Linked DNA regions of Sinorhizobium fredii NGR234. The protein of the gene in region 2 binds, or shares a complex with, the protein of the main gene of each other region. Links are inferred from orthologs where the notes say so. Each region holds a gene or a part of one and is shown on either strand. Other genes may lie near its edges.

Region 1 (7,763 bases), 3.3 Mb from region 2 along the record:
TGCATTCGGAAATCGCCGATTTCTACCGGATTCCCAACATCCCTGATGATCCGGATCTAGCCGTCGAGGCCGGTCGCAGGCTCTGCGAGGAGCTTCTCGAGCCGTTGCAGGCGACCTTCGGCCGGCTGCACATCCGCTCCGCCTACCGCAACCGCGCGGTGAACGAATTCGGCAACAGGAACAAGCTCAACTGCTCGACCAATGCCGCGACGGCGGCCGACCATATCTGGGACATGCGCGACGCGGAGGGCTGTATGGGCGCGACCGCCTGCATCGTCATTCCGTGGGCTTGGGACCGGGAACATGCGGCGGGCGGCTGGCAGAGTCTCGCCTGGTGGATCCACGACCACCTTCCCTATGCCTCGCTCTGTTTCTTCCCAAAACTTTGGGCCTTCAACATCCAGTGGCATGAGCGGCCGCAGCGGAGGATCCGCAGCTTCGCCGAGCCGCGCGGGCTGCTGACGAAGCCGGGCATGGCCAACCACCAGGGCAGCCATGCGCATCTCTACCCGGGTTATCCGCCGCTCGTGATGGCGGCGGGATCATAGGGGTTTACTGGCTCACGTCGTTGAGCCTTTGGATTGCCTCCTCCGAGAGCTTGAGTTCCGCGGATCTCACGAGGCTTTCGACCTGATCGCGATTGGTGGCGCTGGCGATCGGGGCGGTGACGCCGTCGCGGGCGATGATCCAGGCGAGCGCGATCTCCGCCTGTTTCGCGCCGGTCTCCTCGGCGATCTCGTCGAGCACGCCGAGAATGCGCATGCCGCGCCCGTCGAGATATTTCTCGACGCCGCCACCGCGGGCCGAGCCTTCGAGATCCGTGTGCGAGCGGTACTTGCCGGAAAGGAAGCCGCGCGCCAGGCTGAAATAGGTGATGACGCCGATCTCCTCGGCGATGCAGAGATTGCGCAAGGTACCGTCATAGGCGGCGCGGTCGTAGAGATTGTATTCGGGCTGCAGCACCTCGTAGCGCGGCAGGCCTCTTGCCGCCGCGATATCGAGGGCGTCGCGCAATTGCCCGGCATCGAGGTTCGAGGCGCCGATCGCCCGCACCTTGCCTTGCGACAGCAGCGTCTCATAGGCGGCAAGCGTTTCCTCGCAGGGCGTCTGCGGATCGGGCCAATGCGACAGATAGAGGTCGATATGGTCGGTCTGCAGGCGCCTCAGCGAGTCCTCGACCGCTTGCTGGATCCAGCGGCGCGAAAGTCCTTTGCGTTCCGGGCCAAGTTCCGAGCCGACCTTGGTGATGATCACTGCCTCGTCCCGCGCGCGCCCGGACTGCTTCAGCCACCCGCCGATGATCGTCTCGGACTCGCCGCCCTGGTTTCCGGGGACCCAGGAGGAATAGACATCCGCCGTGTCGACGGCGTTGAAACCCGCATCGAAAAAGGCGTCGAGAAGGCCGAATGACGTCTTCTCGTCCGCGGTCCAGCCGAACACATTGCCGCCGAAGACGAGCGGGGCGATTGAAAGACCCGTACGGCCAAGTCTGCGCATTTCCATGGTTTCGCTCCACGTTGGTTGGATGAAAACAAGCTGCGATCGGGAGGATTGCCGGTGAAACATAGGCCAGTTCCCTGCGGAGGACACCCGCCGGATTGGATTTTCTGGTCAGTTCGAGCCTTGCTCGGCACGTACCTCGGCGATAGTCTCGGCCCGCCCTGATCGTGCGATCTGGAAATATCAGGACGCGATCGATCCCCACACAGGTGCGGCCCGAGGGAGCCTCTGCCTTTCTTCGCGAGTCCGCTCTAACAGGAGACTGCTCCATGTTGCGCTTCGGAATATTGTCGACGGCCAGGATCGGCCGCGAACTGGTCGTGCCGGCCATTCAGGACGCCGAGAATTGCGTCGTCACGGCAATCGCCAGCCGCGACGTGGCCAAGGCGAGGGCGATGGCCGATCGCTTCTCGGTGCCGCATGCCTTCGGTTCCTATGAGGAGATGCTCGCCTCGGACGTCATCGACGCCGTCTACATCCCGCTCCCGACTTCGCAGCACGTCGAATGGGCGATCAAGGCGGCCGATGCCGGCAAGCATGTGCTTTGCGAGAAGCCGCTGGCGCTGAAGGCCGCGGAGATCGACGCGGTGATCGCGGCGCGCGACCGCAACAAGGTGCTGATATCGGAAGCCTATATGGTGACCTACAGCCCCGTCTGGCGGAAAGTGCGGTCGCTGTTGTCCGAGGGTGCCATCGGCAAGCTGCGGCACGTCCAGGGCGCCTTCACCTATTACAATCGCGACCCCGGCAACATGCGCAATGTACCGTCGCTCGGCGGCGGCGGCCTGCCGGACATCGGCGTCTATCCGGCGATCACCACCCGGTTCACCACCGGCAGGGAGCCGCTGCGCGTCCAGGCCAATACCGACCGAGATCCGGAATTCGGCACCGACATCTATTCGAGCGTTCGCGCCGACTTCGGAGATTTCGAGCTGAGCTTCTACATCTCCACCCAGCTCGCCGCCCGCCAGGTCATGGTCTTCCATGGCGACCAGGGTTTTATCGAAGTGAAATCGCCCTTCAATGCGGACCGCTACGGCCGCGAGGAAGTGGAGCTTACCAACCAGAATCACGCCCAGTCGCAGCTTTTCCGCTTCCAGGATGCGCGCCAGTACAAGCTCGAGGCGGAAGCTTTCGCGCGCGCCGCGAAGGGCGAGGCGGAAGAGGTCGTGACACTCGAGAGCTCCCGCCTCAACCAGAAATTCATCGACGCGATCTATCGCGCCAGCGAGCGGGATGGCTGGGAACCGGTCTGAGGCCGGCAAGGCGGCCCGCCACAACGGCGGGCCTCGCCAGAAAAACCGTAGAAAGGCGCCGCGGACTGCTGATCTTCGGCGCCCGGTCGGCTACAAAGGCGCATGACCTCTTTCTTCGATTCCGATTCTTCGTCCAATGTCGCCGAATATTCGGTGTCGGAGCTGTCCGGCTCGATCAAGCGCACGCTCGAACAGGCCTTCGAGCATGTCCGCGTGCGCGGCGAGATTTCCGGCTATCGCGGGCCGCATTCATCAGGCCATGCCTATTTCGCGCTGAAGGATGATCGCGCCCGGATGGAAGCGGTGATCTGGAAGGGCACTTTCGCGCGGTTGAAGCTTCGCCCGGAGGAGGGGATGGAGGTCATCGCGACCGGCCGGGTCACGACCTTCCCCGGCTCGTCGAAGTACCAGATCGTCATCGATTCGCTGGAACCGGCCGGCGCCGGCGCGCTGATGGCGCTCCTCGAGGAGCGCAAGCGCAAGCTTGCGGCCGAGGGCCTGTTCGATGCGGCGCGCAAGCGGCCGCTGCCTTTCATGCCGAAGGTGATCGGCGTCGTCACCTCGCCGACCGGCGCGGTCATCCGCGACATCCTGCACCGAATCGCCGATCGCTTCCCGGTCCACGTGGTCGTCTGGCCGGTGCGCGTTCAGGGTGACGGGGCGTCCGAAGAGGTCGCGGCGGCGATCCGGGGCTTCAATGCCCTGGAGGAAGGCGGACCCATTCCGCGCCCGGACGTGCTGATCGTCGCGCGTGGCGGCGGCAGCCTCGAGGATCTCTGGGGCTTCAACGACGAGGCGGTGGTCCGGGCGGTGGCGGCCTCCGGCATTCCGCTGATCTCCGCCGTCGGGCACGAAACCGACTGGACGCTGATCGATTACGCCTCGGACCAGCGGGCTCCGACGCCGACCGGAGCGGCCGAGATGGCGGTGCCGGTGAAAGCCGATCTCGAGGCGCAGGTCGCCAATCTGTCCGCCCGGCTGCAGGCAGCCGCGACGCGGCAGATGGATCACCGGCGCCACGCGCTCCGGGCGCTGGCCCGGGCGTTGCCGTCGCTCGACCAGTTGCTCGCCTTACCGAGAAGACGCTTCGACGAGGCGGCCGCCGGTCTCGGCCGCGGCCTGCAGATGAATACCGCCAACAAGCGCCGCAGCTTCGAGCGCATCGCGGCGCATCTGCGACCGGAACTGCTGACGACGAGGATCCGCGAGCAACGGCGGCATCTCCTCGAAGCGATAAACAAGGCCGAGCGCTGTGTGGAGCGCCAGATCGACCGGCGGCAGGCGCGCGTTTCCGCCGCCGACGCATCACTTCGCACGCTGCCCTCGCGTCTCGCGGGTCAGATCCATCGCTCATCGGATCGGGTCTCGGGTCTGGGCAGGCGGGCGGACGCGGCGATGGCTGCCGAGATGCGCCGGCTGAAAGGCGCGCTCGCGGCGCAGGACCGCGTGCTGCAATCGCTGTCCTACCGAAATGTCCTGCAGCGCGGTTTCGCGCTGGTGCGCGATGCCGCGGGCGATCCGGTGAAGCAGGCGGCGGCGGTGACGGCGGGCATGGCGCTGTCGCTCGAGTTTGCCGACGGCCGCGTTTCGGCGGTTGCGGGCGAGGAGGGCGCCCCCCCGCCGGCTGCGCCGAAGAAACGGGCGAGCCGGCCGGTCGTGCCGACGAAGCAGGGAAGCTTGTTCTAAGAGGAAGGGTGGCGATGCGGATTCTGATGGTCCTCGCCCACCCGCTTGAGGACAGCTTCGCGGCGAGTGTCGCAAAAGCTGCCAAACATGCCCTGGAGGGCCGCGGCCATACCGTCGATCTGCTCGATCTCTATCGTGAGCGGTTCGATCCGCGGCTCAGCGCCGCGGAGCGCGGCAGCTTTTTTGCGGAGCGATACGACGCCTCCGAGGTCACCGGCTGGATCGAGCGGCTTCGGGCGGCCGAAGGCCTCGTGCTCGTGTTTCCGCAGTGGTGGTTCAATTTCCCGGCGATCCTCAAGGGCTTCTTCGACCGCGTCTTTGCGCCGGGTGTCGCCTTCGAGCACGATCAGGCGGGCGGACGGATCATTCCGCGTCTCAGCAACATAAAACTCTTCTGGGCACTGACGACGACTGGGTCGCCCTGCTGCATGATTCCTTAAATCGGAATCGATTTAAGGACAAAATCATGCAGCATTTCAAAGTGCTACAGCGACCTTAGCGCGTCCGGTTGGACGCGCGGCGCTGTAGTGGGTGGTGCATCTCTATATGGGCAATCCGGTGCGCCGGCTGCTCAAGCGCGGCATCGCCGCCTTCTGCAGCAAGCGCCTCGACTTCCGGATGATCAATCTCCACGACATGGACCGGGCGACGGCGGCGAAGCGCAAGCGCCACCTCGATCGGGTGCGCGCCTTGGTGAGCCGCATCTGATCGGCTCATTCGAATGTCGCGAGAAATTTCCTAAGCAGCGCGTCGAGCGCCTCCTGCTCGTCGGGCTCGAGGCCCGCGATGAGGCGCTGCTGGTTGGCGACGTGGGCGGCCGCGGCGGCATCGATGCGCTTCAAGCCCTCTGGCGTCAACGCGATGATCACGCCGCGCCGGTCTTCGGGATTGTCCAGGCGCTCGACGAGGCCTGCTTTTTCGAGTTGGTCGATGCGGTTGGTCATGGTGCCGGAGGTAACCATTGTCGCCGCAAGCAACTCGCCGGGCGAAAGCTGAAAGGGAGCGCCGGAGCGGCGGAGCGTCGCCAAGACGTCGAAGCTTGCCGATGTCAGATCGTATTCGGCGAAGACCGTTTCCTGCTCCCGGGCGATATGGGCCCTGAGCCGCGCCAGGCGGCCGAGGGGACCCATGGCGGAGATGTCCAGCTCCGGCCGCTCCCTGCGCCACTGTGCCAGGATCTTGTCCACATGGTCCTTGTCGCTTTGCCTCATGCGCGCCCATGGTCTGACGGGCGGAGCCGCTCCGCGCCTTCGTCGTGGTTGTAATGCCTTGGTATCTTGACGTCAAGTTAAATTATGTTAGTTATCTTTATATCAAGATTATTGAGATGAAGAAAATGGAAGCGCGAAATTTCGACATTGCCTTCACGGCCATAGCCCCGGCGATCTGGGGAAGTACCTATCTGGTTACCACCGAATTCTTGCCGGCCGGCTACCCGCTGACGGTGGCGATGCTGAGAGCCCTGCCTGCGGGCCTCCTGCTGCTGCTCGTCGTCCGGCAAATGCCGACGGGCATCTGGTGGGCGCGCAGCTTCCTGCTCGGCGCGCTCAACTTCTCCTTCTTCTGGGCGATGCTGTTCGTCTCCGCCTATCGCCTTCCGGGCGGCGTCGCCGCGACGGTCGGCGCAGTCCAGCCGCTGATCGTCGTGCTGCTCTCCCGTGTCGTGCTCGGTTCGCCGATCCGGATACTAAGCATTGTCGGCGGTCTGGCAGGCATGGCCGGCGTCGCGCTTCTGGTGCTGACGCCCGGCGCGGCGCTCGATCCGCTCGGGGTCGTGGCCGGCCTGGCCGGCGCCGTCTCCATGGCTTTCGGCACGGTGCTTAGCCGGCATTGGACGCCGCCTGTCTCGCCGCTGACCTTTACCGCCTGGCAATTGGCGGCCGGTGGGCTTCTCCTTGTGCCGGTTGCTATGTTCTTCGAGCCCCCGCTGCCAGCGCTCACCGCCTCCAATATCATGGGTTTCGCCTATCTCGGCCTGATCGGCGCCGCCTTCACCTATCTTCTGTGGTTCCGCGGTCTGTCACGGCTGGAGCCCTCCCAGGTCGCACCGCTCGGCTTCCTGAGCCCCGTCGTGGCAATCTTGCTTGGTTGGGGCGTGCTTGGCCAGCAGATGACGGCGGTGCAGGTGTTCGGGATCGTCGTTGTGTTCGCAAGTGTCTGGATGAGCCAGCAGGCGCAAATGGTGCGCCGCACGGTGCCGGGTCGGACTTAATGAAATCGTGCATGTTGCGAGGCAACTGCCCCCTCACCCTAGCCCTCTCCCCGCACGCGGGGAGAAGGTGCCGGCAGGCGGATGAGGGGCCGACCCGCCGGCAGTAAAAACCTATCAGGCCCACTCGCCCTGACGCATCACCGGTACGCGGCTGCCGTCGGCACGCACGCCGTCGATGTCGACCGCGCCGGAGCCGATCATCCAGTCGATATGGATCAGGCTGGAATTGCCGCCTTGGGCGCGGATCTGCTCCTCTCTGAGGCTGGCACCGTTCAGGAAGCATTTCGAGTAGCACTGGCCGAGCGCGATGTGGCAGGAGGCGTTTTCGTCGAAGAGCGTGTTGTAGAAGAGGATGCCGGAGGCCGAGATCGGCGAGGAATGCGGCACCAGCGCCACTTCGCCGAGCCGGCGGGCGCCGTCGTCGGTGTCGAGGACCTTCTTCAGCACTTCCTCGCCGCGCGAAGCCTTGGCCTCGACGATACGGCCGCCTTCGAAGCGCACCTCAATATTGTCGATGAGCGTCCCCTGGTGTGACAGCGGCTTGGTGCTCGACACATGACCTTCGACGCGCAGCGCATGCGGCGTCGTGAACACCTCCTCGGTCGGGATGTTCGGGTTGCAGGTGATGCCGTTCTTTGCGGTCGAGGCGCCGCCGTGCCATTCGTGGCCGTCCGCAAGCCCCACCGTCAGATCGGTACCCGGGCCGCTGAAATGCAGCGCGGCGAAGCGCGCCTCGTTCAGCCAGGCCGAACGGCGGCGGAGATTGGCGTTGTGCTCCGCCCACGCGGCAATCGGATCGTCGACGTCGACGCGGGAGGCCGCGAAGATCGCGTTCGCCAGTTTCTCGACGGCGATCGCTTCCGGATCATCCGAAAAGACCTGCTTGGCCCAGGAGGGGTTCGGATAGGAGACGATGTTCCAGTTGATGTCGAAGTTGGAGATCTTTTCGAGCGCCGGCTTGTAGGCGATCGAATTGGCCCGGTTGGCGCGCGCCACCTTCTGTGGATCCTGAGACGAGAGCAGCATCGGGTTGTCGCCGGCGATCGCCAGACGCGCCGCGCCGCCGGCAAAGGCCTTCGCCATGCCCTGGTACAGCCAGTCGCTGGCCC
Region 2 (6,658 bases):
GGCCTCGATCGCGAGATCCACATAAATCGTGTCGGTGAAGGTGGAGACCGGCGAGGCAGCGCCTTCGAACCGGCCGATGACGACCCTTGCGCGAACGCCGTCATCGGCAAGATGCGGCAGCACGCGCTCTTCGGTATGGGAGAAGACCGGATCGACCTCTTCCTTGTCGTCGGGGAGCGCCAGCCAGGTTTGCAATCCCGACAATGACCGTTCATGGCCGCGCTGGCTTTCCGGCGAGCGCTCGGAATGCACGATGCCGCGCCCCGCCGTCATCAGGTTCACGTCGCCGGGGCGGATCACCATTTCGGTGCCGAGGCTGTCGCGATGCTTGATCTCGCCGTCGAAGAGGTAGGTGACCGTCGACAGGCCGATATGCGGATGCGGTCGCACGTCGATCGCCTGGCCGGCGCGCAGCAGCGCCGGTCCCATGCGGTCGAAGAAGATGAACGGACCGACGAGCCGGCGTCGTGCCGTCGGAAGCGCCCGGCGCACCTCAAGGTTGCCGATGTCGCTGGTGCGCGGGATGATCAGGTGCTCGATGGCGTCACAGGCCGGCTTGTCGCCGGCGAGCGGATCGGGACCGGGAAAAAACGACATGGCACTTCCTCCGGGTGGTGGCACTCAACTTACTGCCAATGCGGCTGCTTCGGGAGCAGCAATCAGGAGACGCAGTGTTTCCGGGTCCAGGGGGCGGAGCATCGTTGGACAGGGTACCGGACGTCCGGTTCGCCCCTCACCCTAGCCCTCTCCCCGCAAGCGGGGAGAGGACTCCCCACCGTTTAGCAAGAGAGTTTCTGCTCGGCCAAGGAAGGATTGAAGGTGGTGCCGGTTTTCAGCATTGCGCATGCGACGTTGACGAAGCGGTCGGCGACGGATCGCAGGGCACGACCGTGGCTGTGACCTTGACTTCGAAGGGCGGCGTACTTCAAACGGCTCCGAGAGTCGTGCTGAATGGCGACGCGTGCCCAATGGTACATGGCGTTGGCGAGCCGGTCGTGGCAGGCCTGTCTTCTGATGACGATGCAGCTCTTGCCGGACCGCTTGGTAACGGGCGCGACTCCTGTCAAACTGCGCAAGGCGGCGTGGTCACGTCGCTGCAGGGCATCGAAGGCTTCTGCGAGCAGCGTGGCGAGGACGATCCTTCCCACTCCCGGCAAGGATGCGAGGATCTCCACGTCATGCTGCTTCCTCTGCCCCGGCTCGGTCGCCTCGGTCGGGACAAGGCGGGCAGTCAGGGTATCGAGCCGCTGATGCGCTTGCTTGAGCTGCCGGTTCACGAGGCGAATGCGGGCAATGAGCGTGGCAATGTGGGCGCTGGCGGCTTCGGTCGTCCCGGCGGCGACCTTGACGGGCGGCGTGCGCAGCACGGCGAGCACATGGGTGGCGTCGACGCGGCGGATGCGGTTGCGTTTGAGAAGCTTGGCGATCGTCGCCGCGCGGATCCGCGCGGCTTTGGCCGGCGTCGGCACGGCTTCCCAGAGATCGAGCAGCCACTCGGCCCCGAGGTCGTTTTCGAGCTCGAGCAGCGCAGGAAAGTAGCGCCAGAGCTGCTCGCGCATGCGGTTGGTCAACCGGTTGCGCTCGGCGCCGAGGTCCTCGGCCATGCGCGACCATTCGCGCAATTCGATGACGACAGGATCGGCGGCGGCAAGCAGCCGGAAGCACCGGCGATCGGTGCGCAAGGCCGAGGCCATCACTTCGGCATCGCGGCTGTCGTCCTTGGCGCCGGCCAGGGTGAACCGGTCGCGAAAGCGATCCATTTGTTTCGGGTTGATGGCATGCACCTGGCAGCCGCGCTCGATCAGCGTCTCGACCACGGGCCCGTGCGGCACCTCGATCGCGACCTGGATTTGCCCGGCCTCGGTTGCACCGCTGGTTGCCGTCAGCCAGGCCGCCAGCTCGGCGAGCCCTTCGCCGCCGTGCCTGAAGACCCTTTCGCCGATTTTCCGGCCATCACCATCCGTGAGGAACACATGATGGCTCTCCGACGCCCAGTCGACGCCGGCATAGAATTGTTTCTGATCGGTCATCCCTTCTCCTCGTCCAAGCCTGCGAGCCACCGCGATCTTCGCCGATCCCTGTACTGGCGCTCGGAAACGGATACAGCTCCGGCGCGGACTCCCCACGGGGCATCGATCACGGCCAATCCGACGGGGCACGCGTCCTCTCCAGGTGGTCGGGCCACAGGGGACAATTGGTTGCTCCCGACGAATCGGCTCGGTTCAGGAAGGCTACGCCAATTTCGGCCATCGTCGCGGGTCATGCTTCATTCCGCTACGCTTCACTTCGCACGACACGCGACGACGGCGTGCAACCCAAGAACCGCCGGAAAAAGGTACAGGGGACTTGAGCGGCGCCGCGAGTCTCCTTCGCCCCGCGTGCGGGGAGAAGGTGGCCGGCAGGCCGGATGAGGGGCAATCCCGCCATCCCTGAGGTCACTATTCCGCGTCGAGCGGCTCCACCGCTTGCGGTTTGCCGTTGCGGTCGAGGCGAATTTTCTCGATCCGGTCCTCGGCCGCCTTCAGCAGCGTCTCGCAATGCTTCTTCAGCGCTTCGCCGCGCTCATAGATTTCGATCGACTTGTCGAGCGCCACGTCGCCGCGCTCGAGCGCGGAGACGATCCGTTCCAGCTCCTCGACCGCCTGCTCGAAGGAGAGGGCGGAGACGTCCGGCTGCGTATTGTTGTTGTTCATCATTACCCTCTCATCAGTCTCGAAATGTGCAACGCCGCCGATTCGGCCAGCCCCTGCAGGTCATAGCCCCCCTCGAGCATGCTGACCACTCGGTTGCCGGCGCTCTTGCCGGCCGCCTCCATGAGGCGTCCCGTCGCCCAGTCGAAGTCCTCCGCGACAAGGTTGATCTGGGCCAGAGGATCGCGGTAATGCGCATCGAAACCGGCGGAGATCAGCACGAAGTCCGGGCGGAAATTGTCGAGAGCCGCGAGGACGCGGCTGCGGAAAGCCTCGCGGAAATGTTCGCTGCCGCTGTTGGGAGAGAGCGGCGCATTGACGATATTGTTCCTGGCGCCCGTCTCTTCCTTGGCGCCTGTGCCCGGATAGAGCGGCATCTGGTGGGTCGAGCAGAACAGCACCGACGGGTCGTTCCAGAAGATGTCCTGTGTGCCGTTGCCGTGGTGCACATCCCAGTCGACGATGGCGACCCGTTCGACACCGTGCGCCTTCTGCGCATGGCGTGCGGCAATGGCGATCGTGTTGAAGAAGCAGAAGCCCATCGCCCTGTTCTTCTCGGCGTGGTGGCCCGGTGGCCGGGCTGCGACGAAGGCGTTGTCAGCCTCGCCGGCGAACACCGCGTCGACGGCGGCGACCGCGCCGCCGATGCCGGTCAGCGCCGCCTCGAAGCTTGACGGGCTCGCATAGGTATCGGCTTCGATCTGGTTGATGTCGTCCTCCGGTATTGCCCGGGCGATCGACCTGAGGTGCTCCTCCGTATGGGCGAGCAGCACCAGATCCTCGCTGCCCTTTGATGCCTCGATACGCTTGAGCGGCGCGAAATTCGGATGCTCCAGCGCGAGATTCAGCGCCCTCAGCCGATCCGGCCGCTCCGGGTGCCCTTCCGGAACCTTGTGTTCCTGGAAGAGGGCATTTTCATAGAGATGCGTAGTCATCCGCCGAAAGCTAGTGCGCGGCCGTGTCAAAATCCATGGCTGCGACGGCAAAAGTACCGATTTTCAACAGCAGGGATCGAGCAGGATCTTGCCGTTGCGCAACGGATCGGCCTGATGCGCCAGGGCTTCGCCCAGCCGGCTCAACGGGTAGGTGGCGGCGACCGGACTGGCGAACAGCCCGTCGCGAAGGCCCGCGAAGCTCCTGGCGAAGCCGGCTTCGAGCGCCTCGCGGCCGGCGGAATGGACCCAGGTCCTCAGCCACAGGAAGGCGAAGCGGACGTCGGCACGGGCGGCGATTGCCGCCTGGGGGACCGGAATACCGCTCAGCGCGCCGTATTGGATGAAGGTCCCGCCCGGATGTATGGAGCGGCTGATCAGCTCGGCGGCCAGCTGCCCGCCGACCGCATCGAGCACCGCGTCGAACCGCGTCCCTCCGGGAAGGTTGCTGCCGTCGGTGACGACGATCGGATATGCTTGACCGAGGCGGTGGCGGCTCTTCTCGCTGCGGAGGATCGCCGTCGGCGCGACACCTTCCATCGCCAGCAGCTTCATCAGCATCGCGCCGATCGCCGAGCCTGCCGCCGTCACGGCGACGCTGCGATGTTCGAGCGAACCGAAATGCCCGCGCAGCGCCTCGACGAGCCGCAGCGCCGTCAAAGGGTTGACGTAGCTCATCGCCGCCTGCACGTCGCTCACATCGTCCGGCACGGCAAAGCACCATTCCGCCGGGCGGACCACGAACTGCTGCCACAGCCCGCTGGCGCCGATCGGCATGACGCGGTCTCCGGGTTTCAGGTGGTGCACGCCCCCTCCAACGCGGCGGACGACGCCGACGCCCTCGAAGCCGGGCACGAAAGGCAGTTCGGTGCGGGCGCGGTAGGCGCCGGTGACGGGGATCAGGTCCGAGGGATTGATCGCCGCAAGCGAGATTTCGACCTCCACTTCACCGGCTCCCGGTTCGATGCGGGCGGCGTCGACAAGCTCGATGACTTGTTCGGGGTCGCCAAACTGTCTAACGAGGGTGGAGCGCATGTAAGGGGCCTCGCATGGACGGCACAGAGCGGGAAAATGTCACGGAAATCCGTATTCCGTTTCGCGATATAGACATGCATGGCCACATGCACAATGCGGCCTATTACGCGCATGCCGAGGCGGCGCTCGCCAGTCTCTGGCGGCATCGGCCGCCCGTCAATAACGAACCGGCCTATCTGGTGCGTCGCTCGGCCTGCCTCTTCCATCGCGGCTTGCGTTTCGACGAGCCGGCCCGCTTCACCGTATCTGTCGCCAAGATCGGCGGCAGTTCGGTGAGTTTCGCGGTGCGGGTCGAAGCCGGCGCGCATCTCGCGGCGGAGGTCGAGATCGTCTGGGTCGCCGTCGATCCCGCTCGCCATCAGCCCGTGGCATTACCCGCTGCAACCCGCGACTGGCTTTCTGCCTATATAGCCTGATCGAGCCGCAGCGATCGGAAATGGGCAACGACGCCCATGCCGCCGCCGACACCCATCATCGCCAGGCCCTCGCTGTCCCTCGCTGCGGCAAGCATCTGCGAAAACAGCCTGACGACGAGAATCGCGCCGGAAGCCCCGTAGGGGTGGCCGAGCGCAATCGCCCCGCCGTCGCGATTGACGCGCTCTGGCGAAATGCCGAGCGGATCGAGACTGCCGAGGACCTGTGAGGCGAAGGCCTCGTTGAACTCGATGAAGTCGACCTTGTCGACGTCGAGCGCCGGGTTGCGGGCACGAAGTTTCGCCATTGCCGGCACCGGACCGAGGCCGAGCAGGTTGGGATCGACGCCCGCCGTCGCCGCGTCGACGAATTCGAGAGCAAAGGGCACGCCACGCCGGCGCGCCTGGGCGAGCGAGGTCACCAGCACGACTGCGGCGCCGTCATTGATCGGGCAGGCGTTGCCGGCGGTGACGGTACCGTCCTTGACGAACACCGGCTTCAGCCGGGCGAGCGTCTCCGCCGAGGCGTTGGGGCGGGGGCACTCGTCAATGGCGACTGGGCCGATCGGCGTCTCCACCGGCACGATCTCACGCTGAAAGCGGCCCGCCGTCTCTGCGGCCACGGCACGGCGATGACTTTCGAGTGCAAACTGGTCCTGGCGCTCCCGCGATATCCCGCAGACCGCGGCGACGTTCTCCGCCGCAACACCCATATCCGGATCGCCGATGAGATCGGGAGCCATCCGGGCCCGCTTCACCGGCTGCAGTTCCTCGCCTCGCGCCAGCGGTGGGCGAAGCCGGATATGGGCGCGGCTGGCACTTTCGGTACCGCCGGCGAGAAAATATCGCCCGGCGCCGGCCTGGATCTGCCGCGCCGCCAGGACGATCGCTTCGAGCCCGGAGCCGCATTGGCGGTCGACGGTCACGCCGGGGATCGAAACGGGGAGGCCGGCTTCGAGCGCGGCAAGACGGGCCAGGTTGCCGGCGCTGTTCGCGGCGTTGCCGAGAAGCACGTCGTCGATGTCGTTCCTGTCGATTCCGGTATCGGTGACGATCCTGTCGATCAGCAGAGCGGCGAGGCTTTCCGGCTCGATCGTCGCGAGGCTGCCATTGACGCGGCCGATCGGGGTTCGCAGCGCCTGAATGACGACCGGTGTGCGAGTGGGATCAGAAGAGGCGTTCAAGGGCACCGTTCTCCTCCGCGATCCATTGCTGCAGTTTTCCGACGGCGATCTTGCCGGAGACGGTCATTGGCATCTCCCGGCAGAGCCAGACCTTACGCGGATGCTTGTAGCGCGGCAGAGCGTCAGCAAGATGACGCTCCAGCTCCTCGCGCTCGAACCTATCATGGTTTGGCTGGATGACCGCGACAAGCTCGCTGCCGAGATCCGGATGATCAATCCCGAAGACCAACACCGACCGAACCCCGGCCGCGGCCATGATCGCGGCCTCGACTTCGGAGGGATAGATATTGTTGCCGCCGGAGAGCACCATGCCGCCGGCACGGCCGATGAGATGCAGCGTGCCGTCCCTGTCGAGAAATCCGAGGTCGCCGACGGTGGCGAGCCGCCCTTCGCGGTGAAAACCG

Evidence for each region. Proteins that work in one complex are often made in the same cells at the same time.
Region 1: the proteins of NGR_RS13845 (region 2) and xseA are in contact, whole or in part, in a cryo-EM structure (PDB 8TXR), measured with the Escherichia coli proteins. The link is inferred for Sinorhizobium fredii NGR234 from one-to-one orthologs.

The regions. Positions count from the first base shown.
Region 1 is NC_012587.1:3,845,264-3,853,026, forward strand. What follows is about bases 2,207-5,150. They hold xseA (exodeoxyribonuclease VII large subunit), read left to right. Parts: upstream 2,207-2,858; coding sequence 2,859-4,442; downstream 4,443-5,150. Other genes in these bases: NGR_RS29285 (Gfo/Idh/MocA family protein), read left to right, coding at 2,207-2,756. In the rest of the region: NGR_RS29275 (hypothetical protein), read left to right, coding at 1-548; NGR_RS29280 (aldo/keto reductase), read right to left, coding at 553-1,503; more of NGR_RS29285, read left to right, coding at 1,770-2,206; NGR_RS29305 (MarR family winged helix-turn-helix transcriptional regulator), read right to left, coding at 5,156-5,653; NGR_RS29310 (EamA family transporter), read left to right, coding at 5,779-6,654; NGR_RS29315 (aminopeptidase), read right to left, coding at 6,769-7,763. UniProt on the Escherichia coli protein: Bidirectionally degrades single-stranded DNA into large acid-insoluble oligonucleotides, which are then degraded further into small acid-soluble oligonucleotides.
Region 2 is NC_012587.1:553,588-560,245, forward strand. What follows is about bases 1,067-3,939. They hold NGR_RS13845 (exodeoxyribonuclease VII small subunit), read right to left. Parts: upstream 2,694-3,939; coding sequence 2,439-2,693; downstream 1,067-2,438. Other genes in these bases: NGR_RS13840 (IS110 family transposase), read right to left, coding at 1,067-2,030; NGR_RS13850 (histone deacetylase family protein), read right to left, coding at 2,696-3,625; NGR_RS13855 (zinc-dependent alcohol dehydrogenase family protein), read right to left, coding at 3,689-3,939. In the rest of the region: NGR_RS13835 (pirin family protein), read right to left, coding at 1-597; more of NGR_RS13840, read right to left, coding at 780-1,066; more of NGR_RS13855, read right to left, coding at 3,940-4,657; NGR_RS13860 (acyl-CoA thioesterase), read left to right, coding at 4,672-5,073; NGR_RS13865 (thiolase family protein), read right to left, coding at 5,061-6,254; NGR_RS13870 (class I adenylate-forming enzyme family protein), read right to left, coding at 6,238-6,658. UniProt on the Escherichia coli protein: Bidirectionally degrades single-stranded DNA into large acid-insoluble oligonucleotides, which are then degraded further into small acid-soluble oligonucleotides.